2 linked regions of the Streptomyces sp. 2114.4 genome follow. The protein of the gene in region 2 interacts with the protein of the main gene of each other region in a pairwise test. Links are inferred from orthologs where the notes say so. Each region holds a gene or a part of one and is shown on either strand. Other genes may lie near its edges.

Evidence for each region.
Region 1: the proteins of CFW40_RS03425 (region 2) and ndk interact in binary tests that used the Escherichia coli proteins (3 or more experiments, as listed by UniProt). The link is inferred for Streptomyces sp. 2114.4 from one-to-one orthologs.

What each region holds. Positions count from the first base shown.
Region 1 is NZ_FYEY01000001.1:2,552,811-2,568,063, forward strand. Bases 12,441-15,253 are described here. They hold ndk (nucleoside-diphosphate kinase), read right to left. Parts: upstream 14,148-15,253; coding sequence 13,734-14,147; downstream 12,441-13,733. Other genes in these bases: CFW40_RS11180 (rod shape-determining protein), read right to left, coding at 12,441-13,439; CFW40_RS11190 (DUF4233 domain-containing protein), read right to left, coding at 14,273-14,626; CFW40_RS11195 (folylpolyglutamate synthase/dihydrofolate synthase family protein), read right to left, coding at 14,629-15,253. In the rest of the region: CFW40_RS11130 (TIGR03936 family radical SAM-associated protein), read right to left, coding at 1-730; CFW40_RS11135 (hypothetical protein), read right to left, coding at 779-1,927; CFW40_RS11140 (GNAT family N-acetyltransferase), read right to left, coding at 1,980-2,552; CFW40_RS11145 (TIGR03960 family B12-binding radical SAM protein), read right to left, coding at 2,630-4,555; CFW40_RS11150 (CYTH and CHAD domain-containing protein), read right to left, coding at 4,750-6,453; CFW40_RS11155 (ATP-binding protein), read left to right, coding at 6,662-7,102; rod shape-determining protein RodA, read right to left, coding at 7,110-8,291; mrdA (penicillin-binding protein 2), read right to left, coding at 8,321-10,471; rod shape-determining protein MreD, read right to left, coding at 10,520-11,239; rod shape-determining protein MreC, read right to left, coding at 11,243-12,175; more of CFW40_RS11180, read right to left, coding at 12,420-12,440. UniProt on the Escherichia coli protein: Major role in the synthesis of nucleoside triphosphates other than ATP. The ATP gamma phosphate is transferred to the NDP beta phosphate via a ping-pong mechanism, using a phosphorylated active-site intermediate.
Region 2 is NZ_FYEY01000001.1:797,958-813,824, forward strand. Bases 12,631-15,515 are described here. They hold CFW40_RS03425 (uracil-DNA glycosylase), read right to left. Parts: upstream 14,465-15,515; coding sequence 13,796-14,464; downstream 12,631-13,795. Other genes in these bases: CFW40_RS03415 (Gfo/Idh/MocA family protein), read right to left, coding at 12,631-12,940; CFW40_RS03420 (hypothetical protein), read right to left, coding at 13,120-13,656; CFW40_RS03430 (SDR family oxidoreductase), read right to left, coding at 14,732-15,502. Outside these bases: CFW40_RS03365 (beta-ketoacyl synthase), read right to left, coding at 1-579; CFW40_RS03370 (cupin domain-containing protein), read right to left, coding at 576-1,010; CFW40_RS03375 (SchA/CurD-like domain-containing protein), read right to left, coding at 1,077-2,195; CFW40_RS03380 (FAD-dependent monooxygenase), read left to right, coding at 2,447-4,081; CFW40_RS03385 (glutathione peroxidase), read left to right, coding at 4,577-5,065; CFW40_RS03390 (STAS domain-containing protein), read right to left, coding at 5,174-5,683; CFW40_RS03395 (GAF domain-containing protein), read left to right, coding at 6,263-7,690; CFW40_RS03400 (ABC transporter ATP-binding protein), read left to right, coding at 7,838-9,781; CFW40_RS03405 (nuclear transport factor 2 family protein), read left to right, coding at 9,843-10,325; lnt (apolipoprotein N-acyltransferase), read left to right, coding at 10,456-12,063; more of CFW40_RS03415, read right to left, coding at 12,032-12,630; 3-oxoacyl-ACP reductase FabG, read right to left, coding at 15,532-15,867. UniProt on the Escherichia coli protein: Excises uracil residues from the DNA which can arise as a result of misincorporation of dUMP residues by DNA polymerase or due to deamination of cytosine.

The sequences.
Region 1 (15,253 bases), 1.8 Mb from region 2 along the record:
TGGGTGGGGCGGCCGTGGCAGCGTCGCGGTCGGGCTCAAGCGGGTCGGTCACCGCGCCGGTCTCCTCATCGAGCAGCCCCTGCGCCAGCCTGGTCACCGCTGCGGGGACCGGCGGCGCCAGGTCGGCCGTAGCTCGGAGGCCGGACAGGACGTCGTCGGGTCGAACGGCAGGTGTCAGATGCCGAACAACCAGCCGCAGTATCGCACAGGCTTTGCCGTCGGGCCTATCGCCGGCGTGACCGGTGGCTTCCAGACGCGTCACCGCGGCCCGTGCGTCAAAGGTCCGCATGCCGTTTTTCGTCCGCCGCTCGACCAGCACCTCGTCCGCGGCGAGGAACGCCTCGACCGCGCGACCGGCCTCCCGGGGCTCGACCCCGTCGAGCCGGAGCTCCCACACCGAGGCCTGGAGCCGGTCGGCCAGGCCGCTGGTGCGGGCCTCGACCGCGTCGGTCACATCGAGCCCGTCCGGCAGCGACGCGTCGAGCAGGGTGCGCAGCGTGTCCGGATCGCGGTGCTCGGTGAGCTGGATCTCCAGGTACTCGGCCTCGCTGCCCGTACCGGTCGGGGCGGCGTTGGCGTACGACACCTTGGGGTGCGGGGTGAAGCCCGCCGAATAGGCCATGGGGACCTCGGCGCGGCGCAGCGCCCGCTCGAAAGCGCGCTGGAAGTCGCGGTGGCTGGTGAACCGGAGGCGGCCGCGCTTGGTGTAGCGCAGTCGGATGCGCTGCACCGCCGGTGCGGGCGGCGGGCCTTCGGGCTGTCGCTTGCCCAGTGTCGTTCAGTCCTTCGTGAGTGCGGTCGTACTGCTACCTAGAGTACGTGTGCCGGGGGCTCCCGGTTCCCGCCGGGGCTCGGCAGCGGTGGCCGGCCGGGGCTCGGCGGGGGCGCCGAACAGTGCCCGCCGGATCTCCCTGCGGGTCTGCCGCACGGTCGCGCGGGCGGTGCGCAGGGCCTGCCGGACCGGCCGCCAGATGCCGTCCCGGATGCCGTGCCCGAGAGGGGTGAGCACCGTGCGGTACACCCACCGCAGCGGCTCGACGAGGACCCACCGCAGCACCGCGGCGAGAAACCGGCCAAGGGCCCTGGAGATGATCCCCGCGGCCCGCCAGCAGTGCCCGAGCGCCGCTCCCGTCTCGCGCACCACCGCCGTCACCACGGCGGCCGACAGCCGCCCGGCGGGCACCAGCACATACCGCCACAGGGTGACCAGCGGCACGACCACGAGCCACCGCACGAGCGTGGCGAGAACGGTGCCGAGGCCGCGCACCAGCCAGGCGAGGCCCCGTCCGGCCGGTGTCAGCACATGGACGTACAGCCACTGGGCGGGCACGACGACGAGCAGGCGGACCAGCCATGCCAGGACCGCGCCGGTCCCCCGGCCGACGGGCGCCAGCACATACCGCCACAGCGCCACCCACGGCCACACGAACAACGCGCGGCCCACCCACCGCAGGGCCGCGCCCAGTCCGCGCAGCAGCCAGGCGAGGCCGTGCCCCACCGGGGTCAGTACGTGGGTGTACAGCCACTGCGCGGGGAGCACGAGCAGCTGCCGCACCAGCCACGCCACCGCCCTGCCGGTCCCCCGGCCGACCGGGGCGAGCACGGCGCGCCACAGCCACCCCAGCGGGGCGACGACCAGCGTGCGCCAGGTCCACCCGAGCGGGAGCACGACGAGGGTGCGCCAGGCCCAGGCCAGGGGGGCGAGGACGAGGGTGCGCCACAGCCGGGCGAGGCCGCGGCCGAGGGGGCGCAGCACGCTCCGGTCGACGGCCCGGCCGGCGGCGGTCAGCGCGTCCCACACCAGGCGCACCGGCACCACGAGGACCAGCACCACGATCCGTACCGGAATACGGACCACTTGGGTCACACAGCCCTCGCCCGGCGCGTAACGGGCGGGCACCCGCCGCTCGTTGTCGGTGGGCTCCATCCGGCCCCTCCCCCTGGTTCTTCCGTCGCCGTACCGCGGGTGCACCGGCCCCTCAGACGCGCCGGTGCGGCTGCTCTCCGGCGGCGGGCGCGGCCGCGTGGATCCAGTAGCGCAGCTTCTCCCCCCGCTGGTCCTCGAAGACCCCGCCGCAGGCCTCGATGACCTTACGCGAGCCGGTGTTGGTGTGGTCGCAGGTGACCAGCACCGGGTCGATGCCCAGCTCGTGATGGGCGAAGGGCAGTGCGGCGCGCAGCATCGCGGTGGCGTGGCCACGGCGGCGGGCACCGGGGCGTACGCCATAGCCGATGTGGCCGCCGTAGTGGAGGAGTTCATCGGTGAGGCGGTGGCGGAAGGTGACCCGTCCCAGATAGCTGCCGTCCGCCACCCACCACCGGGTGGTCGTGGGGACCACCCCGTCGGCGCGTACCTCACCCGGGGCGCCGCTGATCGCGTCGACGTACTCCGCGAACCCCTCCACGGTCGGCCAGCGGGTGGCCCAAGTCCGCAGCTCGCGGGCGAGGTTGGAGTGCGGTACCTGCTCGGCGCCGTCGGCGCGGAACTCGTCCATCGCGGCGAGGAAGGAGGCATGGACGCGGGCGGTGGGGGCGATGAGCTGCGGTGACATCACGTCATTGTGCAGGAGTACGCCACGGCCCGGCCCCCGGGGTGCGGGGACCGGGCCGAAGAGGTATACGGGAGGCGCTACTTGACGACGGTCAGGGGCAGCAGCTTCTTGCCGGTGGGGCCGATCTGGATGTCGAGGTCGAGCTGCGGGCAGACGCCGCAGTCGAAGCACGGAGTCCAGCGGCAGTCCTCGACCTCGGTCTCGTCGAGCGCGTCCTGCCAGTCCTCCCAGAGCCAGTCCTTGTCGAGGCCGGAGTCCAAGTGGTCCCAGGGCAGGACCTCTTCGTACTCCCGCTCGCGGGTGGTGTACCAGGCGACGTCGACGCCGAAGCCGGGCAGCGTCTCCTCGGCGGCCTTCATCCAGCGGTCGTACGAGAAGTGCTCGCGCCAGCCGTCGAAGCGGCCGCCGCCCTCGTAGACGGCGCGGATGACCGAGCCGACGCGGCGGTCGCCGCGCGAGAGCAGGCCCTCGACGATGCCGGGCTTGCCGTCGTGGTAGCGGAAGCCGATGGAGCGGCCGTACTTCTTGTCGCCGCGGATCTTGTCCCGGAGCTTTTCGAGACGGGCGTCCGTCTCCTCCGCCGACAGCTGCGGCGCCCACTGGAAGGGGGTGTGCGGCTTGGGGACGAAGCCGCCGATGGAGACCGTGCAGCGGATGTCGTTCTGTCCGGAGACCTTGCGGCCCTCGGCGATGACCTTGACCGCCATGTCGCCGATCTGGAGCACGTCCTCATCGGTCTCGGTCGGCAGACCGCACATGAAGTACAGCTTCACCTGCCGCCAGCCGTTGCCGTAGGCCGTGGAGACGGTCCTGATCAGGTCCTCTTCGGAGACCATCTTGTTGATGACCTTGCGCATCCGCTCGGAGCCGCCCTCGGGCGCGAAGGTCAGACCGGAGCGACGGCCGTTGCGCGTCAGCTCGTTGGCAAGATCGACGTTGAAGGCGTCCACCCGGGTCGAGGGCAGCGACAGGCCGATCTTGTCTTCCTCGTACCGGTCGGCGAGCCCCTTGGCGATGTCGCCGATCTCGGTGTGGTCCGCGGAGGACAGCGACAGCAGGCCGACCTCCTCGAATCCCGTGGCCTTCAGGCCCTTGTCCACCATGTCGCCGATGCCGGTGATGCTTCGCTCCCGCACGGGGCGCGTGATCATGCCGGCCTGGCAGAAACGGCAGCCGCGGGTGCAGCCACGGAAGATCTCGACGGACATCCGCTCGTGGACGGTCTCGGCCAGGGGGACGAGCGGCTGCTTGGGGTAGGGCCACTCGTCCAGGTCCATGACGGTGTGCTTGGACACCCGCCACGGGACGCCGGAGCGGTTCGGCACGACACGGGAGATCCGCCCGTCGGCCAGGTATTCGACGTCGTAGAACTTGGGGACGTAGACGCTGCCGGTCTTCGCCAGGCGGAACAGCAGCTCATCCCGGCCGCCGGGCCGGTCCTCGGCCTTCCAGGCGCGGATGATCTCGGTGATCTCCAGCACCGCCTGCTCGCCGTCGCCCACGACCGCGCAGTCCAGGAAGTCCGCGATCGGCTCGGGGTTGAAGGCCGCATGGCCGCCCGCCAGGACGATCGGGTGGTCCTCCGTGCGGTCCTTGGCCTCCATCGGGATACCGGCGAGGTCCAGGGCGGTGAGGAGGTTGGTGTAGCCCAGCTCGGTCGAGAAGGAGACACCGAGCACGTCGAAGGCGCCGACGGGGCGGTGCGCGTCGACCGTGAACTGCGGGACGTGGTGCTCACGCATCAGCGCTTCGAGGTCCGGCCACACGCTGTACGTGCGCTCGGCCAGCACGCCCTCGCGTTCGTTGAGGACCTCGTAGAGGATCATGACGCCCTGGTTGGGCAGACCGACCTCGTAGGCGTCCGGGTACATGAGCGACCACCGCACATCACAGGAGTCCCAGTCCTTGACGGTGGAGTTCAGCTCACCGCCGACGTACTGAATGGGCTTCTGCACATGCGGGAGCAGGGCCTCGAGCTGCGGGAAGACCGACTCGGCAGACATCTCGAACCTTCGTGAGCTGGCAGGGGGCGACTCTCAAGCGTAACCGCTCGAAGCCACCCCCTCGCACGGCGAGCCGGCAGGCCGCGGCGCCCCTGCTGAGCAGGCGGCTGGCGGCCGGGCCGGGAGCGCGTGGTGCGGCGGCCGGCCGCCGTGCGGTGAGGCGGCCCGCCGTGGTGCGCCCCACCGCCGCGCGCTCACGGCCGGAGCGCGGCCCGGTGCTTGCGCCGGGAGGCCTTCTTCCACCGGCGTGGCAGCTCCCGCTCCCGGTCCGCCGCACGGGCCTCCTCACGCCCGTGGAGCAGACCGAAGGTGAAGCCGCCCTCACCGGCCCGCTGTGCCTGGGTGGCCAGCTCGCGCAGCGCGCCGCGCGCCACCACGCTGTCCTGGTGGTCGCCCAGCAGCTGCTGCACCCGCTTGATCCGCTTGGCGAACTTCTTCGCCGGCCGGCCGAGCGCCGGACGGGCGGCCTCCGCCGCGTACCGCGTCCGCTTGGCGGCCTTGCGGGCGCCGTGCAGCGCCTCGTCCCGCGCCTGCCCGGCCGGGGCCGCCAGCGCGGCCTCCACCCGGCGGGCCAGCCGCCGGTAGTCCTTCAGCACGGCGCCGGCCACCACGTCGGGCGCCGGCCGGTCCGCGGCCGGGCGCAGCGGCGGCTCCTGAAGGAGGGCGTGCAGGGTCTTCAGCAGCTCCAGATAGCGGGGTCCGTCCAAGACGGAGAGCACTTCCCTGCGCGCGTCGGCGCGGCGCCGCTCGGACCAGATGCGCAGCCGGGCGGCCACCGGGCCGAGCCGCAGCGTGCGGGGCACCTCGGCCAGCGCCTGCTGCAGCCGCGCGGTCAGCACCTCGCGGTCCCGGTCCACCCCCAGCTCCGCCGCCAGCCACTGGAGCTCCAGGCCGATGGGCCGGGTGACGGCGCGGTCGAGCACCTTCGTGTACGAGCGGAAGGCGCTGCGCAGCCGGCGGGTGGCGACCCTCATCCGGTGTACCGAGTCGGGCAGATCGCGCCGTACCGCCGGATCCAGCTCGATGATCACCCGTACCTGCTCGCGGACGTACCGGAGCACCACGTCTCCGGCGGTGGGTTCCTTCTTCTTGCCGGCCGTGGTCTTGTTGTTCCCGGCCGTGGTCTTGTTGTTCCCGGCCGTGGTCTTGTTGTTCCCGGCCGTGGTCTTGTTGTTCCCGGCCGTGGCCTTGTTCTTCGCCGTCATGGCCTTGCCTCCGCGTTTGCCGGAGCCTTGGGGGCGGGACGTTTCCCCTCCCGCGCCGGGACGTGCGGGGCGCTCGCGCGCCAGGCCCGTCTCGGCGAGTGCCCGCGCCAGCTTCGACTCCGCTGAGGCGGGGCGCGCCCCGGCCGCGACCAGGGCCCGGCCGACCTCGTCCAGCAACCCGCTGTCGCCGCCCCCGAGCAGTTCCACCTCGATCTCGCGCCACCGGGCCCCGCCCGCGCCGCTCTTGGCGGACTTCCCCGCCCGCTGTGCGTGCACCTCGTCCACCGCCAGCTCCGCGAGCGGTGCGCCCCCGGCATCGTGCAGCACCCGGACCGTGCGCCGCGTCCGCAGCCGGATGAGGGGCACCAGTTCCTCCTCCAGCACCCGTGACCGGACGAGCGCGGTCAGCTCCGGGGGCGGTGTGTCGGACAGCGGCGCCCGCACTTCGTCCCGGACGCCCGGCGCAACCGGCAGCTTCAGGTGCCAGCCCGCGTCCCTGCCGCCGGTGCGTCTGCGCAGCGTGAGGGCGTCGGCGGCGAGGCGCTGGTCAGGAGTGTCGTAGTAGCGGGCGTCCAGCTCCTCGACACCCGATTCCGCCACGGTGGCGACCCGGCCGACGCCGGCCAGGTCGGGCAGCCGCGCACCGTCGTCGATCTCGTACTTCCGTTCGATTTCCCGCACGGTGTCCGCCATGCATCGAGGCTAGCCACCCGCCCCGGCCGGGGCCACCCGCCCGGACGGGGAAACCGCCCCACCGCGCGGTCCGCGGCAGGGGTCCGCGGGAACGGGTAGCGCCGCACACACCAGGTGGGTTACTCTGTGTGACGAACCGAGTACGCAGAGTACGAATCGAGCGTGCAACCCGCTCGCCACTCACTCGCCCCCAGGGGAGGGAGACACCGTGCACCCCTCAACCGCGCCCGTCACCCGGACACGCCTCCGCGTCTCGGCGGGCGCCAGGCCGTACGTTCTCACCGCACCGAGCACCCCCACCGCCCCCAAGGCCGCGCGCGATTTCGTCCACGCCGTGCTGCGCCGCACCCCGCTCTCCCCGCTCCTCGACACCGCCGTGCTGCTCACCTCGGAGGCGGTGACCCGCGCGCATCTGCACACACCGCACACGGCGGACATCCTGCTGCGGATGCTGACCGCCGGGCAGGGCCTGCGGATCAGCGTGCACGACCGGGCACCGGTCCGGATTCCGCGGCCGGTGCCCGGCGGGCAGCCGGACGACTACGGGCTCCTGCTGACCGGCCACCTCGCCGACGACTGGGGCACGACGCCGCCCGAGGACCTGCCGCGGCCCACCTCGCTGTGGTTCGAGCTCCACCTCAGGCAGTGAGGCGGCGTCAGCGCGAAGCCGACAGGGGGCGCTGTACGCGGATCGACTGGAGCAGCCCGATCGCGATCCAGACGGCGAACATCGAGGTGCCGCCGTAGGAGACGAACGGCAGGGGGAGGCCGGTGACGGGCATGATGCCGAGGGTCATCCCGACGTTCTCGAAGGACTGGAAGGCGAACCACGCGATGATCCCGGCGGCGACGATGGTGCCGTAGAGCTCGGTGGACTCGCGCGCGATCCGGCAGGCGCGCCACAGGACGACGCCGAGCAGCACGATGATCAGGCCCGCGCCCAGGAAGCCGAGCTCCTCACCGGCGACGGTGAAGATGAAGTCCGTCTGCTGTTCGGGGACGAACTGGCCGGTGGTCTGGCTGCCGTGGAAGAGCCCGGAGCCGGTCAGTCCGCCGCCGCCGATCGCGATCCGTGCCTGGTTGGTGTTGTAGCCGACGCCGGCCGGATCGAGGCTCGGGTTGGCGAACGCGGCGAAGCGGGCGATCTGGTAGGCGTCCAGTAGCCCGAGCTGCCAGATGGCGACACAGCCCACGACGCCGGTGCCGACCAGTCCGAGGATCCAGCGGTTGGAGGCGCCGGAGGAGAGCAGGACGCCCAGGATGACGGCGCCGAGCACCATCACCGATCCGAGGTCGGGCATCAGCATGATCACGGCGACCGGGACGGCCGCCAGGCCGAGGGCCGTGACGACGGTGCGGTGGCCGGGGTGCGGGCGGTCCCCCGCGTCGACCCGGGACGCCAGGATCATCGCCATGCCGAGCGTGATGGTGATCTTCGCGAACTCCGCGGGCTGGAGCGAGAAGCCGCCGGGGATCGCCAGCCAGGAACGCGAACCGTTGATGGTGGCGCCCAGCGGCGTCAGGACCAGCAGCGCCAGCACGACCGACAGGGCGTAGAGGATCGGGACCGCGCCGCGGAGGGTGCGGTGCCCGAGCCAGATCGTGCCGGCGGCCAGCGCCAGGCCGATACCGAGATTCAGCAGATGGTGCAGGAAGTAGTAGTACTCGTCGCCGTGGTTGAGCTCGGTGCGGTTGCGGGTGGCGGAGAAGACCAGCAGCGACCCCATCAGCGACAGCACCAGGCAGGACAGCAGCAGCACCCAGTCCAGTTTGCGCAGCACCGAATCACGCGCCGTCAGCTTGCCCCAGGTACCGAGCTCGGGGGTGTAGCGCCGGATCGAGAACGCCCGGGAGGTAGGGCTGGTCGTCACTGTGGGCTCTCCGATGCGGACGGCGACGGCGACGGCAGGACGTAGGGCTTGATGGGCTGAGCCTCGATGGTCCCGTCACCCTCGATCTTGGGGAGCGAGCCCTGGGGCTTCGGCAGCAGGGCGGCCTTCGGGTTGATGCCCCCCTTCTCGTCGACTCCGTACAGGGCGTTGTAGATGTTGCGTACGGCCGGACCGGAGGCGCCGGAGCCGGTACCACCCTGGGCGATCGTCATGACGATCGTGTAGTCCTTGGTGTACGTCGCGAACCACGAGGTGGTCTGCTTGCCGTAGACCTCGGCGGTACCGGTCTTGGCGTGCATCGGAATCTTGTCCTGCGGCCAGCCCTGGAAGCGCCAGGCGGCGGTACCGCGGGTGGCCACACCCGCCAGCGCGGAATCGATCTGCTGGAGCGTCTTGGGGCTGTCCGGCAGCTTGCCGTGCGACGTGGGCTTGATCTGCTGCACCTTCTTGCCGTCGGGGCTGACGACGGCCTTGCCGACGGTCGGGTTGTAGAGGGTGCCGCCGTTGGCGATCGCGCCGTAGATGGTCGCCATCTGGATCGGTGTGACGAGGGTGTCGCCCTGCCCGATGGCGTAGTTGATGGAGTCGTAGGCGTGCAGCTTCATGCCTTCGAGGCAGCCCTCACGGGCGAGCTTGGTACCGAAGTCCTTCTTCTTGGGCCAGGCCTTGGCCTGCTTGCACCAGCCGTCCTTGTTGGCCTTCCAGAAGTCGGTCTTCCACTTGCGGTCGGGGACCCGGCCGGTGACCTCGTTGGGCAGGTCGATGCCGGTCTCCTTGCCGAGGCCGAACTGGTGGGCGGTCTTGTAGAACCAGTCGTTGGGGTCCTTCTTGGGCTTGTCCCCGCCGTCCTTCTTCCACTCCTCGTGCGAGAGCCGGTAGAAGACGGTGTCGCAGGAGACCTCCAGCGCCCGGCCCAGGCTGATGTCGCCGTGGCCCTCGCCCTCGAAGTTCTTGAAGGTCTGGCCGCCGATGCTGTACGAGCTGGTGCAGGGGTAGTGGCCGTTGAAGTCGTAGCCCGCGTTGATCGCGGCCGTGGTCGAGATGACCTTGAAGATCGAGCCGGGGGCGGCCTGTCCCTGGATGGCGCGGTTCAGCAGCGGGTAGTTGGAGTCCTTGCCGGTGAGGTGGGCGTAGTCCTTGCCGGAGATGCCGCCGACCCAGGCGTTGGGGTCGTAGCTGGGGTTGGAGGCCATCGCCACCACCCGGCCGGTCTTGGCCTCCATCACGACCACGGCGCCCGAGTCGGCCTTGTAGTTGGTGCCGGTGTTCTTGTCGTGCACCTTGCGGGCGTCCTTCATGGCCTGCTCGAGCTGCTTCTCCGCTATGGCCTGCACGCGGGCGTCGATGCTGGTGACGACGCTCGCGCCGCCCTGGCCCTTCTCGCTCTTGGCCTGGCCGATGACCCGGCCGAGGTTGTCGACCTCATAGCGGGTGACGGCGGCCTTGCCGCGCAGATAGCGGTCGTACGTACGTTCCAGACCGGACCGGCCGATCTGGTCGGAGCGCAGGAACGGCGAGCGGGTGTTCTTGGCCTTGTTGATCTCCTCGTCGGTCACCGGCGAGAGGTAGCCGAGCACCTGGGCGGTGTTGGCGTTGCCGGGCTCGGCGTAGCGCCGTACGGCGGTGGGTTCGGCGCTGATGCCGGGGAACGCCTCGGAGCGTTCGCGGATCTGGAGGGCCTGCTGGGTGGTGGCCTCGTCGGTGATCGGGATCGGCTGGTAGGGCGAACCGTTCCAGCAGGGCTGCGGGGTCTTGGCGTCGCACAGCCGGACCTTGTTGCGGATCTCCTTCTCGGACATCCCGAGCACCTTGGCCAGCCGGCCGAGCACGGCCTTGCCGTCGTCCTTCATCTTCAGCAGATCGGTACGGCTCGCGGAGACGACCAGGCGGGTCTGGTTGTCGGCCAGCGGCACCCCCCGCGCATCGAGGATCGAGCCGCGGGTGGCGGGCTCGATGACCTGCTGAACGTGGTTGTTCTTCGCCTCGGTGGCGTACTCCTGGCCGTTGCGGATCTGCAGATACCAGAGCCGGCCGCCGAGGGTGAGCAGCAGGGAGAAGACCAGGATCTGGATCGCGATGAGCCGGACGCTGACCCGGGAGGTCCGGGTTTCCGGGAGATTACTCATGGCGCGCAGCGCCTCCACGAGGGGTGGTGATCGGAAGGAGACAGGGCGTCACAGTCGCTTGACCCCCTTGATGCGGCCCACCTTGTCGCGGGCCGACTTGCCGAGCAGGCTGCCGCGCTGGCTGCCGATGCCCGTGCCCGTGCGCAGGGATTTCATGGCACCGCGGCTGGCCTTGAGTCCCGTGCCGGTGGTGAGCCAGCCGTATCCCGCATCGCGGCTGCCGGCCCCGCCGCTCTGGCTGCCGGAACTGTCGCCGGCCAGCAGATCGCCCTCGGTTTTCCGCGCCACAGCCATCACGAGAGGAACCGTGAAGGGGGCCAGCAGCAGGTCGTAGAGGGTGGCGCTGAGCAGCAGTCCGACGATGCCGACGTGGCGGGCGGCGGTGTCACCGACCAGCGAGCCGACGCCGGCGTACATCAGCGTCGAGCCGACGGCGGCACCGAGGACGACGAGCAGCGGAAGCGTCGCCGAGCGGTGCCGGCCCGAGTCCGGCTTGGTCAGACCCGCGGCATAGCCGATGACGCAGAGCACCAGCGCATAGCGGCCGATGGCGTGGTCGGACGGCGGGGCGAGGTCGGCCAGCAGCCCGGCGAAGAAGCCGACCAGCGCGCCGCCGACATGGCCGTAGACCAGCGCGAGGCCGACCACGACGAGCAGCAGCAGATCCGGTACCGCACCGGGAAGTTGGAGTCTGGCGAGAATGGTGACCTGGATGACGAGGGCGACGACCACCAGCGGGGCCGAGAGCAGGATCCGGTTGATGCGCATCGGTCAGCTCCTGGGTGAAGCGCTCGCGGAGGGGGTGGCCGTGACGGTGACCGTCGGCGTCGGCTTGGGCTTCGCGGGCGCAGGCGGCAGGACGGTGTCGCGGGGGTCCTGGCGGGGCGGTGCGACGACCACGCCGACGATGTCGAGCTGGGAGAACGAGACGAACGGCCGGACCTGGAGGTTGCGGGTCAGATCGCCGTTGGACGGCTCGACCTTGACGACCCTGCCGACGGGCACCCCGGGCACGAACGGCTTGTCCCGGCTGGAGCCGAAGGTGACCAGGCGGTCGCCCCGCTTGATGTTGGCCTTGCCGTTGAGAAGCTGCACGCGCAGCGAGCGGACGCCCTGCCCGTTGGCGAAGCCGATCTCGTTGGTCTTCTCCATACGGGTGCCGACGGTGAAGTCGGGGTCGGCGGCCAGCAGGACGGTGGAGGTGTCGGCGCCGACCGTGGTGACCCGGCCGACCAGACCGTCGCCGTTGAGGACGGTCATGTCGCGGGCGATGCCGTCCCGGCGGCCGGCGTCGATGGTGACGGTCCAGGAGAAGCCCTGGGCCGAGCCGATGGCGATGACCTGGGCGCCCTTGATGCCGTACTGGCCGGTGCCGGCGGTCTTGAGGATCTTGTCGAGCTCGGCGGCGCGGCTGCGGTTGCGGTCGGAGGAGCCGAGCTTGGCCTTCAGCGCCTCGTTCTCGTGCTCCAGCGTGCTGATCCGGTTGTGCCGGCGGCCGGAGTCCCGCACGGCACCGATGGCGTTGCCGACCGGATTGACGACGCGGGCCACGCCGCCCTCGACCGGGCCGAAGGCGGAGGCGGCGGCTTGCCGGGCACCATCGAGCGGGGACTGTTCGCCGCCGCGGATATCGACCGTGATCAGCGCGAACGCGATCGCGATCAGCAGCACCAGCAGCAGCCGGCTCTCTCGTGTGTCCCTCACGTGCGGCGGCCGTGTCCTTCCTCGTAGGACCGGCCGGCTGCGGGCCCCGCCGGTCTCGTTCGGGAGTTGAGCGTTGTGCCTGATGTGACGGCGCCGGATGATGAAGCGTCAGGACACCGTGTCTGTCGGGATGTTGTGCCTGTATATCAGCGATCCGCCGGGCGGACCGGCCGGGGTCGCCAGGGGCCCCGACCGCCGCGGACGCCGTTCGGCGTCCGCGGCGTGGAGCGGGACCCGGGCCGTGCTACCTGCGCGGCTGGGAGTCGAGGACCTGCTGCAGCGCCTCGAACTCCTCGACGCACTTGCCGGAACCGAGCGCGACGGAGTCGAGCGGGTCCTCGGCGATGTGGATGGGCATACCGGTCTCGCGGCGCAGCCGCTCGTCGAGGCCGCGGAGCAGGGCGCCGCCTCCGGTGAGCACGATGCCGCGGTCCATGACGTCACCGGACAGCTCCGGCGGGCACTTGTCGAGCGTCGTCTTGACCGCGTCGACGATGGAGTTGACCGGCTCCTCGATGGCCTTGCGGACCTCGGCGGCCGAGATGACGACGGTCTTCGGCAGGCCGGAGACCAGGTCACGGCCGCGGATCTCGGTGTGCTCGTCCTGCTCGAGGTCGTACGCCGAACCGATGGTGATCTTGATGCTCTCGGCGGTGCGCTCGCCCAGCAGAAGGCTGTACTCCTTCTTGATGTGCTGGATGATCGCGTTGTCGAGTTCGTCGCCGGCCACCCGGATGGACTGCGCGGTGACGATGCCGCCGAGCGAGATGACCGCGACCTCGGTGGTACCGCCGCCGATGTCCACGACCATGTTGCCGGTGGCCTCGTGCACCGGCAGGCCGGACCCGATCGCGGCGGCCATCGGCTCCTCGATGATGTGGACCTGGCGCGCGCCGGCCTGGGTCGAGGCCTCGATGACCGCGCGGCGCTCCACGCCGGTGATGCCGGAGGGGACACACACGACGACCCGCGGGCGGGCCAGATAGCGCCGCTTGTGGATCTTCAGGATGAAGTAGCGGAGCATCCGCTCGGTGATCTCGAAATCGGCGATCACGCCGTCTTTCAGGGGCCGTACGGCGACGATGTTGCCGGGCGTGCGCCCGATCATCTTCTTCGCCTCAGCACCTACCGCGAGAATCCCGCCGGTGTTGGTGTTGATGGCCACGACCGACGGCTCGTTGAGGACGATGCCGCGGCCCCTGACGTACACCAGCGTGTTGGCGGTCCCGAGGTCGACAGCCATGTCACGGCCGATGAACGACATGTTGTTCCCCATGAGGATACGTCTGGCCTTCCCAACTGGAGCGAATGCTTACTGGAGGTCGGCAGGAGGTGATGCGCTGTGCGGCGCGGAAGCCTCCATCGTAGTTCGTAGTGCGCCCACTCGAACACGTCGGGAGGCTGTTTCGCCATTGTCAGCCGTACACGCACCCGCCCCCCTTAATGGTGACGTCGTGTCGCGATGATGCGTTCCCCCGATCGTGTCGTATACACCAAAGGGCGACCGATGTTTTTTTCGGTCGCCCCTGGTCACGAGGGGTGTGTAGCTGACGAGACGTCAGGAGATGCCGGGGAAGAAAATCTTGATTTCACGCTCTGCGGACTCTTCGGAATCCGATGCATGGATCAGATTCTCTCGGGTGATCGTTCCGAAGTCCCCACGAATGGACCCACCCGGCGCGGCAATCGGGTCAGTCGGACCGGCCAGCGTCCGCACGCCCTCGATCACCCGCTCGCCCTCGACGACCATCGAGACCACCGGCCCGGAGGACATAAAGGCGACCAGGGGCTCGTAGAACGGCTTGCCGACGTGCTCGGCGTAGTGCTGCTCGAGCAGCGCGCGGTCCAGGCTGCGCAGCTCCAGCGCGCTGATCGTCCAGCCGGCCTTTTTCTCGATACGGCCGAGAATCTCGCCGATCAGACCGCGCTGGACGGCGTCGGGCTTGAGGAGGACGAGGGTGCGCTGGCTCACGGAGGAACTCCCTGGATATGAACAATGGTCAGCGGGTGAACTGAGGCTACATGGGTGACCCGGCCCCGGGCGGCCCCGCCCCCGGCCACCTTCCCCGGGGCCCGGGGCGGCGCCCGCGCCCTGTCTCAGGCCGGCTCGCCCGGCGCCTCGGCCTGCGCGGCCCAACGGGCCTTCGCCTCATCGATCTTGCGTCCGAAGTGGACCGACGCCCACCACAGGGCCGCGAAGACCGCGCCCAGGAAGAACATCGTCGGGACCACGAAACCGGCGGCGATCAGGGCGAGCTGCAGCACCCAGCCGAGCTGGACGCCCCCCGGGCGGCTGAGCATCCCGCACAGCAGGAGGCTCAGCAGCATCCCGATGCCGCTGACCGTCCAGACCGTGGCCGCCGGCAGGTCGGTCATCTGCATCGCCACCAGGCCCGCGAAGCCGATCACGAAGAATTCACCTATCAGGGTGCTCGCACACAGGGTGCGCATGATCAGCCCCTTCCCATCAGCAGCCGGGCCTCGCCGACCGTGATCACCGAGCCGGTCACCAGCACACCCGCTCCGGAGAACTCGCCCTCTTCCTCGGCGAGGGTGATCGCCGCCTCCAGGGCGTCGTCGAGCCGCGGCTCGACCTGCACGCGCTCGGCGCCGAAGACCTCGACGGCCACGGCGGCCAGCTCATCGGGATCCATCGCACGATGGCTGGAATTACGTGTCACCACGACCTCGGCGAAGATCGGCTCGAAGGCCTCCAGAAAACCGCGTACGTCCTTGTCCCCGCTGGCCCCGACGACACCCACCAGCCGGCTGAACCCGAACGCCTCGGTGACCGCCTCGGCCGCCGCCCGCGCACCCGCGGGGTTGTGTGCCGCGTCCAGCACGACCGTCGGGCTGCGCCGTACGACCTCCATCCGGCCGGGCGAGCTGACCGCGGCGAACGCGGAGCGGATGGTGTCGATGTCCAGCGTGCGGGCGTGGTCCGAGCCGACGCCGAAGAACGCCTCGACCGCGGCGAGCGCCACCGCGGCGTTGTGGGCCTGGTGGGCGCCGTACAGCGGCAGGAAGATCTCGGGGTACTCGCCGCCCAGTCCGCGCAGGGTCAGCATCTGTCCGCCG
Region 2 (15,867 bases):
GGCGATGCACACATCGACCCGGCCCTCCTCGATCGAGTGGAAGGCGTACCCGATGGCGTCGAGACCGGAGGTGCAGCCCGTCGAGACGGTCTGCACCGGGCCGTGGGCCCCGATCCGCTCCGCCACTGCGGAGGCGAGCGAACTGGGAGAGAACGCCCGCTCCAGATAGCGGCCGGCCGGCCGGTGGTCGACATCCCACCGTGCACCGTGGTTGCTGACGGCGACATAGTCGTGCTCCAGGCGCGTGGTACCGCCGACCGCGGTGCCCAGGGACACCCCGATACGCCAGGGGTCCTCTCTCTCCGTGTCCAGGCCGGCGCTGCGCAGCGCCTCGTCCGCGGCGACCATCGCGAACTGGACGTACCGGTCGGAGCGGGCCACCTCCTCCTCGCTCAGCCCGTGGGCCGCGGGATCGAAGTCGCACTCGGCGGCGATACGCGAGCGGAACCCCTCCGGGTCGAAGAGGGTGATGCCACGGGTCGCCGTGCGGCCTGCGGACAGCAGGTCCCAGAAGGCGGGCACACCCACACCGCCCGGAGCGACGATCCCGACGCCGGTGACCGCCACACGGCGGGTCATGACACGGGCTCCGTGCGTTCCGGTGGTGCGGCCGGTGTGCTCTCTTCCGTGCCCTCGGTGTCGACGTGGCCGAGCTCCGGGCGCGGGGCCAGCGGGCCGAGGTGGAAGACCATCCGGGCCTCCACGTCTCCGACATTGCGGAAGCGGTGCCGCATGTACGGGGGGATCAGCAGCCCCTGGTCAGGGCGGAGCGGGTGCGGTTCCCCGTCGAGGTCCACTTCGAGCGCGCCTTGGACGACGTACACGAACTCCTCGGAATAGGGGTGGTAGTGCTCGCCGATGCGCTCGCCGGGCTGCACGAGTGCCATGCCCATGAAGCCGCTCGTGGCGCCCACCGCGCTGGGTGTCAGCATGGCGCGCAGATCACCTCCGCGCCGGCGGTTGGGCTGGGTCTCGCTGAGGTCCACGATGCGTGGGCGGTACGTGGTCATGGCTGCTTCCTCCAGGGGCTGGGGCCGGGGTGAATGAGGGGAGAGACCTGCTGCGGCCGGGCCCGTTCAGGCGCCGGGTGCCCGGCGGTCCGTGATGAGGGCCATGTCGGCGCGCTCCAGGAAATGTGCGAGTTCCCGGTCGTTGGACAGACCGCCGGCCACTTCGGTGTCGAGCAGACGCCGCAGCACGGCCGTCTTCCGAGGGCCGCGCACGCCGAGCGCCAGCACGGGATCGCTCTCGATCGGGATCCGGAGATCGATGAGGCGGACGACCACGTCGTCGCGCTGGAAGATGGTGCTGCCGGCGATGGGGCAGGTCGCATCGTCCGCGGCCAGCTCGTCCTGGCGGGCGAGCATCTGGGCCAGCGTCATACCGCAGCCTTCCTTGGCGGGGTAGAACAGCGCATGCCGCTTGATGCCGTCGGGCTGCTGTCCGCCCGAGGCGACGTGGTGCACCGCGGGCAGGGCTGCGCGGGTGAAGAACACCCGGGCGGAGTTCGGATCGCTGAGGTCGCGGTCCTGCTCCAGATAGGGATTGATGGCCTCCTCGACGGCCCGGACCTCGGGCTGCTGGGAGATGTGCCGCAGCGCCGCGACCAGGTCGCCCTGCACCTCGACCGCGCGCACGACGCGGTTGCCGTGCATGAAGAGAGAGGTGCGGCGCAGCCGGGTGGTGTCGTCGACCCGGGCCTCCGGGGAGGTGTACCCGGCGAGGATGTCCGCGACCATCGATTCGCTGCCCGGCTTCACGGTGAAGGTCAGCGCGTGCCGGACCACCCCGTCGCCGACGCGGGGGTTGGCCTGCAGGCGGCCCTTGGGAGGCTCGGGCGCGAGACGGGCGACGTTCGAGGTCTCGCGCAGGACGCTGAAGCGCAGCGACCGGGTGTCACGGACACAGCCGTGCAGCGGCTGGACCATCTTGACGTGTTCCTCGCTGTTGACCCAGGCCAGGAAGGGCGGTGCGCTCTCCCATTCACTGGTGATGAGCCACTGGGAGGGGTTCTCGATGGACTGGCACAGCTGGTCGGTGATGTGTCCGGGGACGGACGCGACCTGGTTGCGCAGGTGCTCGTAGGCTTCGAGGAAGTCCTGCTGGGCTCCGTCGTGGAGGTCCAGCAGCAGCACGACCCTCAGCCGGGAGCCGTCGAAGGCCGACTGGGATATTCGTTCCGACAGCGTTGTCATCGTCTACGCATCTCCTTCGGGGCCCGATGGCCCCAGTGGTGCGTCGTCAGTTCCGGTCGATCCGGGTGACTGAGCCGGATGGTGGGGACGGCCTGCCGCGTGTCGCGGGGGGCGTCCCGGATTCGATCGTCGCCGCGACCCACGGGTGGCGCGAGATCTGTGAGCCATGCAGGTGAACCGTGATCGAACAGGCTCTGAGCCGGGCATTCGTGCTCCATCTGCCGTAAGCGTCCCTGGAGCTGGAGCACGCAATGAATCCCACCGTCGAAGACCGGGTGCCGGTACTCGTCGTGGGCGGGTCCCTGGTCGGCCTGTCCGCGTCGCTGTTCCTGGGACGCCTGGGCATCAGACATCTGCTGGTCGAGAAGCACGCGGACACCTCCCGCCACCCGCGCGGACGGGGCAACAACGTCCGCACCATGGAACTGTTCCGGGTGGCCGGCGCGGAGCAGGGGATCCGCGAGGCCGCGTCGGTCCTGGCCGACAACCACGGGATCCTGCAGGCCCGTTCGCTCACCGGCGACGACCACGAGTGGCTGTTCAAGGAGATCGACCCGGGCGGCGGGCTGGCCCGCATCAGCCCGTCCGCCTGGTGCCTGTGCAGCCAGAACGACCTGGAGCCCGTACTGGTGCGCTGTGCCCGCGAGCACGGTGGTGACCTGCGGTTCTCCACCGAGCTGAGCTCCTTCGAACAGGACGCGCAGGGGGTGCGGGCGACGCTGAGAAACCGGGAGACCGGTGAGCTGTCCACCGTGCACGCGGACTACCTGATCGCCGCCGACGGGCCCCGCAGTCCGGTCCGCGAGCGGCTGGGCATCGGCCAGACGGGGCCCGGCGACCTGTTCCACAACGTGAGCATCACCTTCCGCGCGCCGCAGCTCGCCGAGGTCGTCGGCGACCGCCGCTTCATCGCCTGCTACTTGACCCACCCCGAGGCCGACGGCGCCCTGCTGCCGGTCGACAACAAGGCGGACTGGGTCTTCCACGCCCCCTGGCACCCCGACACGGGCGAGACCCTGGAGGACTTCACCGACGAGCGGTGCATCGACCACATCCGCCGGGCAACAGGCGTACCGGGCATGGCAGTTGAGATCACCGGCAAGGCCCCGTGGCACGCCGCCGAGCGGGTCGCCGAGCGGTACGCGGACGGCCGGGTCTTCCTCGCCGGCGACTCGGCCCACGAGATGTCCCCCACCGGCGCGTTCGGCTCCAACACCGGCATCCAGGACGCCCACAACCTGGCCTGGAAGCTCGCCGCCGTGCTCAACGGCGCGGCGGGCCCGGAGCTGCTGGCGACCTACGAGGCGGAGCGGCAGCCGGTGGCGCGGGAGACCAGCGCCCGCGCCTCGGCGCGCTCGGCCGAGCACAGCCACCCGGGGTACGCACCGGCCCCCGGGGCGGCCGGCGGCCGGCAGCGCGGGGTGCTCACCGTCGCCCTGGGGTACTGCTATCCGCAGGGCGCGGTCGTCGGCGCCGACCCCACGCTGCCGGTGGTACCCGACCAGATGCGGCTCACGGGCGAACCGGGCACCCGCGCCCCGCACATGTGGCTGCGGGCCGGCGGCGAGCGGCGCTCGACCCTCGATCTGTACGAGAAGTCCTTCGTCCTGCTGACCGGGACGGACGGCGAGATGTGGCGCACCGCGGTCAAGGGCGCCAACGAGGAGTTCTCCCTCGGGCTGGACTGCTACCTGATCGGCACCGGTCCGAACGACGACCTGGCTCCCGAGGACGGCGCCGACTGGGCCGAGAAGCACGGGACGACGCCCGAGGGTGCGGTGCTGGTGCGCCCCGACGGGTTCGTGGCGTGGCGGGCCGAGGGGCGGGTGGCCGACCCCGAGGCGGCGCTGCGGGAGGTCCTTGCCGCGCTGCTGTGCCGGAGCTGACCCGCCCGGCGCACCCCCGCCCCGTACCCACAGCGGCGGCCGGGTGGGGTGACGGACAAGACTGTCGCTGACGGAGGGGCCGGTGGAACATCCACCGGCCCCTCCGTCACGCGCGAACGTATCTTCTGCCCGTCACCACCGCAGGGGCATCTCGGGACCGCCCCGGCCGCGTCCCGCAACTCGGGGGCCGATTTCCGGTTGAGTCCGGGCATGGACGCCAAGAAGCCCGCCTCGCACCCCTTTCAGCGGATCTCCCTCCCCCACCAGCCGCCTGCCCTGCCGCCGCCTGCGCTGCCGCCCCCGCCCCGCAGGCGCGCCGCCCGGCCGAGGGGGAGACGCCGATCTTCGACCAGCTGCTCAAGGAGTGGCGCGCGGGGGCGATCCGGCCGGTCGTGTCCTGGCCGGTCGACGATCCGGGGAAGATCGGGACGGGCGGCGCGGTTGGCACGGATGCTGGCCGTCCCTATCCGCGGCCCCGTGACGAGGAGCATGCCCGTGAGCCTGTACGACATCCCCCTGCGCACCCTGACCGGTGAGCCCGCTTCGCTCGCCGACTACCGGGGCAAGGCCCTGCTGGTGGTGAATGTGGCGTCCAAGTGCGGGCTGACCCCGCAGTATTCCGGTCTGCAGCGGCTGCAGCAGCGCTACGCCGACCGTGGCTTCAGTGTGCTGGGCTTCCCCAGCAACCAGTTCGCGGGCCAGGAGCCCGGCACCGCCGAGGAGATCGCCACCTTCTGCTCGGCGACGTACGGCGTGAGCTTTCCGCTGTTCGAGAAGACCGACGTCAACGGCGCGGACCGGCACCCGCTGTACACGGCGCTGACCGGCGCCGAGGACGCCGAAGGGGCGGCCGGTGACGTCCAGTGGAACTTCGAGAAGTTCCTGATCGATCCCCAGGGCCGGGTTGCGGGCCGCTTCCGGCCGCGCACCGAGCCGGAGGCCGAGGAACTGGTCACCGCCATCGAGGCGGCCCTGCCGGCCTGAGTCCCGGTGCCGCGCCGCCGGGCCGTGGGCGGGGGCGGTCCGTCGGCGCTCTGCGGCATACGGCCGGGCGGCGGCCTGGCGTCCGGGGGCCGGGCGGCGAGGCGCGGGTCAGGCGACGGCCGTGCCCGCGGCGTCCGTGGCCGTGTCCGGGACCGCGGCCGTCACCGCGGCCGTATCCGTGGCCGTGTCCGGGACCGCGGCCGTCACCGCGGCCGTATCCGTGACTGCGGTCGATCCGGATGCTCCGGCGGCTCCGCCCCCGTCGTCGCCCCCGGTCTCGTCGGACAGGATCTCGAAGCTGCCGGTCAGCCCGGTCATCCGCAGCAGCCGGGCGACGCTCCCGCCGCCGAAGACGCCCGTCAGCCGCAGCCGGCCGCCGCGCTGCCGCGTCCGGTAGCGGGCGCGGCTCAGCAGGGACAGTCCGGCGCAGTCGATGAACGTGACCGCGCGGACGTCGACCACGAGGTCGGTGCCCTGCGTACCGGTGATCTCGTCCAGCCGGTCGGACAGCACCGACACGGCGAGAATGTCCAGCTCACCGCGGAGTTCCAGCACGGTCGTGCCGCCCGGGGCGCTGCTGGGCCCCACGAGTCTCGGGTAGTACTGACCTGTTTCCATCGGCCCGGCCCACTTTCGTGCCGAGGCGCGGGATATGGCCACGCGTCTGCGGCGGAGATGTTCGGAAGGTGTGGGGGGCGCCCGGCGCGATCCGGGCGGTTCGGCCCGTTACCGGGTCGTCGGTGGTGCGGCGGTGTGTCGGCTGAGTCCCTGTGTTTCTGCTGCTGTGCACGTAGTTGTCTACGGCTTACCCGCGGGCCGCGCCCTCAAAGTCCCGGCGTGCGCCTGAGCTTCAGGTTGTCTCAAAGTCGCCCCTGGCGGGCGTGGCCAAGATAGATGGCCACGAGCCGGGCCGCGGGGCCTGACCGGCAGCGCGGGCTGTCGGATCCCGGGTACCCCTTGCACCGCCACCCAGGTGACCGGCCCACCGACGCCTCCCCGGCACCCCACCCGGGCACGCATCCCGAGAGCCCCCAATAGCACTCTTTCGGGCGAATTACACTGTCCGGACCGCCGGAAAGTGAGAGGTGTGTCCTGAAGCCGCCGGAGCCCGCGGGAGATCTCCCCAACCGCACCGCGCAGAGCCTGCGCGAGCTCGCCGGTGGGCCGGTCTCCCGGCTTCCGCAGCTGCTGGAGGCGATGGCGGCCGTCGGCTCCGACCACGACCTGGGCCGCGCCCTGGGCCGCATCGCCGAGACCGCCGCCTCCCTCACGGGTGCGCGCCACGCCGCCGTCAGCCTCCGCGACGAGGACGGCAACGGGCCCGGCGAGCCGGTCACCCACGGCGCACCCCCCGAAGGTGAGCCGCCCGCCGGAGGCTTTCTGGAGGTGCCCGTCCAAGTGCAGGGGGAGCTGTTCGGCACGCTGTCCGTCGCGGGGAAGGGCGACGGCGGGCAGTTCAGCGACGCGGATCTGCACCTGGTGCGGATACTGGCCACCGAGGCCGGTATCGCCCTGAGCAATGCCCGGCTGCACTCCGCCGCCCGGCAGCGCCGGCGCTGGATCGACGGCGCGGCATCCATCACCACGGCGCTGCTGGCCGGGCCCGAGACCGGCTCGACGACCGCCAACGCCCTCACGGTCGTCGCGGAGAAGGGCCGGGAGCTGGCCGAGGCGGCGACCGGGGCGGTCCTGCTGCCGCACGCCGAGGGCGGTATGGAGGTCGTGGCGATCTCCACCGCGCTGTCCGAGGCCGTACGGACCGAGGCGTACCGCGGCAGGATTCCGCCCCGGAGTCCGGTCGTCCACCAGATAGACGCCGGGCTCGCGGTCTTCTCCGACGACTTCGCCGACGACCCGCGCTCGGTCTCCCCGATATCGCGGCACTACGGCCCGGCGATGCTGCTGCCACTGCGCAGCAGCGGGCGGGTGCTGGGCGCCCTCGCACTGTGCCGGATGTCCGGCGACCGCCGCTTCAGCCACACCGAACGGACCCTGGGCACGCAGTTCGCCGCGCAGGCCGCGGTGGCGCTCGTGCTGGCCGACCGGCACCGGGACCGCGAGCGGCTGGCCGTCTTCGAGGACCGCGACCGCATCGCCCGCGATCTGCACGATCTGGTCATCCAGCGGCTGTTCGCCACCGGGATGCTGCTGGAGACCGCCCGGCGCAAGGCGCTGGTGCCGGAGGTGCGGGAGGGGGTGGGCCAGGCGGTCGACGAACTGGAGGCCACGATCCAGGAGATCAGAACGGCCATCATCGCGCTGCAGCAGGGACCGCCCGAGGCCCCGCCCGGCCTGCGCACCCGGGTGCTGCGGGAGGCCGGCGCGGCCACCGCGGCGCTCGGCACCCGGCCGTCGGTCCGGTTCACCGGTCCGGTCGACACCCGGGTCGACGACAAGGGCGCCCGTGAGCTGCTGGCCGCACTCCGCGAGGCGCTGGCGGACGTGACCGCCCCGGCCCCGGCACCGGCACCGTCACGGGCGCCGGCCCGGGTGGAGATCGCCGTGGACGTCACCGCCCCGCTCCCCGACGGCCGGCCGGGCATCCGGCTGACGGTGACCGGCCCGGACGGCGCCGGCCGGCCCCTGATCTGGGAGCGTCCGCTCCGGGGCGGGTGCGACGCCTGAGCCGCCTTTGGTCCCCTGTCCGGCGCGCCCGGCGGGTGAAACCACCGGAATCGCTTGACCTCAACATTGGTTGAGGTCATACGTTCCTTGTATGTCGCCGGTAACGCACGGCGATTCCGTGACGACCCGGCACACCGGAGGCCACCCATGGACATGGAAGTCACCGCCTGGCATGCGCTGCACAGCACGATGGCCGCGCAGCAGGGCAGACGCCGCTTCTCCCGCGGCACCCTGCGCCGCATCACGGCCTTCGCCCGGCCGCACCGCCGCCGTCTGCTGTGGTTCCTCGTACTGAGCACGGTGACCGCGATGCTCGCGGTGGCCACCCCGCTGCTGGCCGGCCGGGTGGTGGACGCGATCGTGGGCGGCGACTCGGCGTCCCTCGTCCTCGGGCTGTCCGGGCTGATCGCCGCGATCGCGGTCGCCGAGGCCGGTCTGGGACTGGTGACCCGCTGGCTGTCGGCGAGCATCGGAGAGGGGCTGATCCTGGATCTGCGGACGACCGTGTACGACCACGTCCAGCGGATGCCCATCGCCTTCTTCACGCGCACCCGCACCGGAGCGCTGGTCAGCCGCCTGAACAACGATGTGATCGGCGCCCAGCGGGCCTTCAGCGACACCCTGTCCGGGGTCGTCAGCAATATCGTGACGCTGCTGCTCACCCTCGTGGTGATGCTCGGTCTGTCCTGGCAGATCACCCTGATCGCGCTGGTGCTGCTGCCGGTGTTCGTGCTTCCCGCCCGCCGGGTCGGCCGGCGGCTGGCGGAGCTGCGCCGGGAGGGTGCCGACCACAATGCGGCGATGGGCACCCAGATGACGGAGCGGTTCTCCGCGCCGGGCGCCACCCTAGTCAAGCTGATGGGCCGCCCGGACCGGGAGTCCGCCGAATTCGCCATCCGGGCCCGCCGGGTGCGCGATATCGGGGTCCGTTCGGCCATGGTCCAGACGTACTTCGTCACCGCGCTCACCCTGGTCTCCGCCCTGGCGCTCGCGGTCGTCTACGGCCTGGGCGGGTACCTCGCGCTGCGCGGACGGCTGGAGCCCGGCGCGATCGTCTCCCTGGCCCTGCTGCTCACCCGGCTCTACGCCCCGCTGACCGCGCTGTCCGGCGCCCATATCGAGGTGATGAGCGCGCTGGTCAGCTTCGAGCGGGTCTTCGAGGTGCTGGACCTCAAGCCGCTGATCTCCGAGAAGCCGGATGCCCGCGCGGTCCCCGAGGGCCCGGTGTCCGTGGAGTTCGACTCCGTCCGCTTCGGCTACCCGTCCGCCGACAAGGTCTCGCTGGCCTCCCTGGAGGAGGTCGCCACCCTCGACGCCCGGGGCGGCGAGGAGGTCCTGCACGGCATCTCCTTCCGTGCCGAACCCGGCCAGATGGTCGCCCTGGTCGGCTCCTCGGGCGCCGGCAAGTCGACCGTGGCTCAGCTGCTGCCCCGGCTGTACGACACCGACTCCGGCGCGGTCCGGCTGTCCGGCGTGGACGTCCGCGAACTGACCGCCGCCTCGCTGCGCGACGTCCTGGGGATGGTCACCCAGGACGGGCACCTCTTCCACGACACGATCCGCGCGAACCTGCTGCTGGCCAGGCCGGAGGCGGCCGAGGAGGAGCTGTGGGACGCGCTGCGCCGGGCGCGTCTGGAGGACCTGATCGCCGGGCTCCCGGACGGGCTGGACACCGTCGTCGGCGAGCGGGGCTACCGCCTCTCGGGCGGCGAACGGCAGCGGCTGACCATCGCCCGGCTGCTGCTCGCCCACCCCCGGGTGGTGATCCTGGACGAGGCCACCGCCCATCTGGACAACACCTCCGAGGCGGCGGTGCAGGAAGCGCTCACCGAGGCCCTTGAGGGCCGTACCGCACTGGTCATCGCCCACCGGCTGTCGACCGTACGGGCCGCGGATCTGATCCTGGTCGTCGAGGGCGGACGAATCGTCGAGCGCGGAACGCACGAGACGCTGCTGGCCGCGGACGGGCGCTATGCGGAGCTGTACCGGACGCAGTTCACCGACTCGGAGGAGCGGCGGGAGGCCGCCGGGGAGGCCCGGCGGGTGAATACCGGTCCGGATGCCGTGCCGGAATCGGCGCTGGTGAACTGACGCCGCGCCGGACGGCCCCCGCCTCTTGGCGGGGGCCTTGCGGATGCCGAAAACTGAGATGATGACGCAGCGCGCGGAACACTCCACTGTCATGGATCGCCTCGCCCTCGATGATCTGATCACCGGGTACGCCATCGCCGTGGACGACGGCGACTGGCCCGGCTACCGGGCCCTGTTCACCCCGGACGGCCGGGCCGACTACCGCTCCGCGGGCGGCATCGAGGGCGGCGTGGACGAGATCACCGCCTGGCTCGGCGAGATGCTGCAGCACTTCGCCATCCGGCAGCATCTGATCGTCAACCGCCGCATCACCCTCGTCCGCCTGGACGGTGCCTCCGGGGACTCCGCCACCGTCCAGGCCGACTACTTCAACCCGATGCGGCTCGCCGGGCCCGCCACGGAGGGCGGGGGCGGCCCGACCGCCCCCAATTACACCTGCGCCGGCCGCTACGAGTTCACCGCCCGGCGCACCGCCGACGGCTGGCGGCTGACCGGCGTCGTCGTCCACGAGAAGTGGCGTGAGGTATGGGTCGACGGTGAGTGACCGCCCCCGTCGGGAGTCCCCCGGTCCGGCCGTTGCGGCGGCCGCTCTTTCCCCGGGCGGCCCCGCCGCGCACACTGGCCGTCCGACCGGCCAAGACCGGAAGCGGGCCGGCCGCATCCAGGGAGGCCGCATGGACACACCGCCAGGCCGTCCGGCGCGGTGGCTCGGCTCCCCCTGGACCCGGGGGGTGGCCACCGCGCTCGCCGGTGCGGTGCCGGCCCTCACCTTCCCCGCGCCGTCGTGGTGGTGGCTGGCGTATGTCGCGCTGGTGCCCTGGCTGCTGCTGGTGCGGTCGGCACCGACCCGCCGGCGGGCGGCGCTGGACGGCTGGCTGGGCGGCACCGGCTTCATCCTGGCCGTCCACCAGTGGCTGCTGCCCAGCCTGCACATCTTCATCCTCGTGCTCGCCCTGCTGCTCGGTGCGTTCTGGGCCCCCTGGGGAGTGCTGGTGCGCGTGCTGCTGGGGGACGCGCCCCCGGCGGGCGGGGCGGCGCGCGAGGGGCCCGCGCGGACGAGGTCCGGGGAAGCCGCTGCCGCGGGGCGGCGGGCTACGGGCGGTCGGTGTGCCGCCGCGCTGGTGCTGGTGCCGTCGGGCTGGCTGATGGTCGAACTGGTCCGTTCCTGGGAGTACTTGGGCGGCCCCTGGGGGCTGCTGGGCGCCAGTCAGTGGCAGGTGCCGCCCGCGCTGCGGCTGGCGTCGGTCGGCGGGGTGTGGCTGGTGAGCTTGCTGGTGGTGGCGGTGAACACGGCGGTGGCAGAGCTGATCGCCCGCCCGGCGACACGGCTGCCCGCTGTCGCCGGGCTGCTGGTGTGCGCGCTGGCGGCCACCATGGCCTGGTTCTGGGCGCCGGTCCCCCGCATCACCGGCACGGTGCGGGTCGCCGTCGTCCAGCCGAACCGGACCGGCACCCCCGCGGCCCGCCTGGACCGCAGCGAGGCCCTGACCCGGTCGCTGGCGGGCCGCGGGGTGCGCCTGATCGTCTGGGGCGAGAGCAGCCTCTACACGGACCCGGCGGACCACCCGGCGCTCGCCGCCCGCCTCGCCGCCCTCTCCCGGCGGACCGGCGCAGAGCTGCTGATCAACGCCGACTCCGCGCACGCCGAACGGCCGGGCATCTCCAAGAGCGCGGTCCTGATCGGCCCGGACGGACCCACCGGGGACCGCTACGCCAAGATGCGGCTGGTGCCCTTCGGCGAGTACATACCGTTCCGGTCCGTACTGGGCTGGGCAACGCGGGTCGGCAAGGCGGCCCCCAGCGACCGGCTGCGCGGCACCGGCCAGGTGGTGATGCCCCTCGCCGCCGCGGACGGGCTGCGCATCGGGCCGCTGGTCTGCTTCGAGACCGCCTTTCCCGACATGAGCCGCCATCTGGCGCGCGACGGCGCCCGTGTGCTGGTCGCGCAGTCCTCGACCTCGACCTTCCAGGACAGCTGGGCGCCCGCCCAGCATGCGTCACTGGCCGCGCTGCGCGCCGCGGAAAACTGGCGGCCCATGGTGCACGCCACCCTCACCGGCATCAGTGCGGTGTACGGCCCCCGGGGTGAGCAGATCGGCGAACGGCTGGGCACCGACCGCAGTGCGGCGGCCGTCTACGATCTGCCGCTGGCCGCGGGCACCAGCCCGTACACCCGGTTCGGTGACTGGGCGGTGTACGGGGCGATGGGTGCGCTGGTGCTCGCCGGCGGGTACGCGGGGCTGCGGGCGCTCAGCAGGCGGACTGCGCGAGCGCGTCGGTGATCACCCGTTCGCACAGCTCATGGGTGCGCAGGGCGTCCTCGGCGGACGCCTGCCGGCCGGCCCGTACGTCGTCCAGGAACGCCAGGACGATCTGCTCGATGCCACGCTGCCGGGCGACCGGCACCCAGTCGCCGCGGCGCCGGATGCTCGGCTGCCCCTTGTGGTCGATGACCTCGGCGAGATTGACGACCTGGCGCTTGGTGTCCTGTCCGGAAACGTCAAGGATTTCCTCGGTGGATCCGCTCAGGCGGTTCATGGTGCCGAGAGCGGTGAAGCCGTCACCGGAGAGCTGCAGCACCACATGCTGCATCAGCCCGTCACGGATCCGGGCACGCACATCGATGTGGTCGATCTCGCCGGGGACGAGGAACCGCAGGGTGTCCACGACGTGGATGAAGTCGTCCAGCACGAGCGTGCGCGGGTCCTCGGGCAGTCCGATCCGGTTCTTCTGCATCAGGATCAGATCGCGGGCGTGCTCGCGGCACTGGGCGTAGGCGGGAGCGAATCGGCGGTTGAAGCCGACGGCGAGCCCCACTCCGCGGTCTTCGGCGAGCGCGACGAGGCGCTGGGAGGTGGCGAGTTCGTAGGAGAGCGGCTTATCGACATAGGTCGGCACACCTGCCTCGATCAGCCGGTTCACGATCTCGGGGTGGGCGGCGGTGGCGGCGTGCACGAAGGCCGCGTCCAGGCCGGTGGCGAGCAGCGAGTCGAGGTCGCCGTGGAGCTGTGCCCCGGTCAGCCGGTGAGCGGCGCCGACGCGTTCGAGGGTCGCCGGGGTGCGGGTGTGCAGATGCAGTTCGAGCCCGGGCTGGGTACTCAGCACGGGGAGGTACGCCTTCTGGGCGATGTCGCCGAGTCCGATGCAGCCGACCTTCACTCGTGCTCCTTGGGTTGCGCCGCGGCCCTGGTGTCTCGCGTGCCGGAAGCATACGTGCCGTGCCGCCGGCCACCGGCCGGCGATCCCATCCAGGCCCGCAGCATCAGATCCGGCGGGTAGCCGCTCGACGGCATGCTGCGGCGCTGAGCGCGCCGCCTCACGGGGTGGGGACCGCGGTTCTACGGGGTGTGGCGCGCGGTGCCGTCGAGCCGTAGCTGCAGCCGGTCGATGGCGTCCCGCAAGCCCTGGCGGTATTCGCCGTCGGCGAGGGCGTTGACCGAGGCCCGGGCACGCCGCAGCTGCGCCCGCGCATCGGCAGGCCGGTCCAGGGCGGCGTAGTCGGCCGCGATATTGAGATGCAGCGAGGGGAAGAAGGCCCGGAGGGCGACGAGGGGGTGGCGGGGGCCGGGGCCGTCGGCCACCTTCGGCGCTTCCGGCGTCTCGGTGTTCCCGGGCCGTTCGGTGACAAAGCCCTCGGCCGCTTCCAGGGCCCTGAGGTCCCAGTCGAGCTCGTCCCTGGGGTCGTCCTGGGTGTCGGCCATGTAGTGGGCGAGAGTGCAGCGGTGGAAGGCGTCTCCCTGCGGCCCGATCTCGTGCCACAGTGCCGAGAGACGGTTGCGTGCCTCTTCCCGGTCGCCCGCGCGATGCAACATGATCGCCTGGCCGATCCGGGTCAGCACCCCGTCCTCGGGCGTCGCCTCCCGCCGCTTGTCCACCACCGTGCTCTCCGTATCCGCTCACCACGGTCACTGCCGTTCCCCCGACGCTAACCGCCGGAGGGGACCTGCGCGCGGTGTGCGCGACGCACCGGGTGGTGGGCTCCCCCGCCGTGATCGGCCGGACGGGCCGGACGGCTCAGCCCAGGTCAGGGATCCGCCAATCGATCGGGGTGTGCCCCTGTGCGGCGACCGCCGCATCGATCTGGGTGAAGGGGCGGGAGCCGAAGAACTTCTTCGCCGACAGCGGGGAAGGGTGCGCACCCTGCACCACGGCATGCCGCTCCTCGTCGATCAGCGGCAGCTTCTTCTTGGCGTAATTCCCCCAGAGCACGAAGACCGCCGGGTCGGGCCGGGAGGCCACGGCACGGATGACCGCGTCGGTGACCTTCTCCCATCCCTTGCCCTTGTGCGAATTGGGCTCGGCCTCGCGGACCGTGAGCACGGCGTTCAGCAGCAGCACTCCCTGCTGGGCCCAGGGCATCAGATATCCGTTGTCCGGAACCGGGTGGCCCAGTTCCTCCTTCATCTCCTTGTAGATGTTCCGCAGCGACGGCGGTGTCTTGACACCGGGCTGCACGGAGAAACACAGGCCGTGGCCCTGGCCGGCGCCGTGGTACGGGTCCTGTCCCAGGATGAGCACCTTCACCTGGTCGTAGGGCGTCGCCTCCAGCGCCGCGAAGACCTGCTCGCGGGGCGGGTAGACGGGACCGGCGGCCCGCTCCTGCTCGACGAAGTCGGTGAGCTCCTTGAAATAGGGCTTCTCCAACTCCTCGCCGAGGACCCCGCGCCAGGATTCGGGCAGCATGTCGGTCACCACGTCAACAACCTCCGGTGTGCATTGCGTTCTCACTCCCAGAACCTACCGGCGACCACTGACAATGCCGTCCGCGGGCCGGTGGCCCCGTCCTGGCCGCCCCGGTACCGGCCCTGTGCCCAGCCGGTCCCCCGACAGGTCTCCCCGGCGGGTCCGCCGGGGAACGAACGTGGTGCCGGCCCCGACGGGGACCGGCACCACGGACGCTGTCTCCTGGAACGCACACCACGGCAGGGCCTCCGGGCCCGCCCGGTGCCGTCAGACGCCGACGTTCAGGAACAGCCCGCCGTCCACGACCAGGGTCTGGCCGGTGATCCAGCCGGCGGCGTCGGACAGCAGGAAGGCCGCGGCCCCGCCGATGTCCTCCGGGACGCCGAGCCGCCCCATCGGGTAGCCGGCCGCCGCCTCCTCCTCACGGTTCTCGTACAGCGCCGCCGCGAACTTCGTCTTGACCACCGCCGGCGCGATCGCGTTGACCCGCACCCCGGGGGCGAACTCGTGGCCGAGCTGCAGCGTCAGGTTGACCATGGCGGCCTTGCTGATCCCGTACGCGCCGACGAAGGGCGAGGCATTGAGGCCGGCGATCGAGGCGATGTTGACGATCGCGCCGCCGTTGTCCTTCTGCCAGGCGTGCCAGGTGCGCTGCGCGAAGCCCAGTGCCGAGACGACATTGGTCTCGAACACCTTGCGCGCGACGCCCAGGTCGAGGTCGGCGATGGGGCCGAACACCGGGTTCGTACCGGCGTTGTTGACGAGGTAGTCGACGCGGCCGAAGGTCTCCATCGCGCGCTCGACGGTGACGGCCTGGTGGGCCTCGTCATGCGCCTTGCCGGCGACACCGATCACCCGGTCCGCGCCCAGCTTCTCGGCGGCCTCCTTGAGGGAGTCCTCGTTGCGGCCGGTGATGACGACCCGGTCGCCGCGGGCCACCAGCGCCTCGGCGATGCCGTAGCCGATGCCTCGGCTGCCGCCGGTGACCAGCGCCACCTTGCCGGTGAGCTCGGGGAGCCCGCTGTCCTGCTCGGTCATGTCCTGTACTCCTGGAGTCGGTGGGGCGGTCAGTTGAGCGGGCCGCCGGCGACGTACATGACCTGGCCGGACACAAAGCCGGCCGCCTCACCGGTGAAGAAGGCGATGGCGTTGGCGATGTCCTCGGGGCGGCCGACCCGCTGCACCGGGATCTGGGTGGCGGCCGCGGCCTGGAACTCCTCGAAGCCCATGCCGACGCGCTCGGCGGTGGCGGCGGTCATGTCGGTGACGATGAAACCGGGGGCGACGGCATTGGCGGTGACGCCGAACTTGCCGAGTTCGATGGCGAGCGTCTTGGTGAATCCCTGGAGACCGGCCTTGGCCGCCGAGTAGTTGACCTGGCCGCGGTTGCCGAGCGCCGAGCT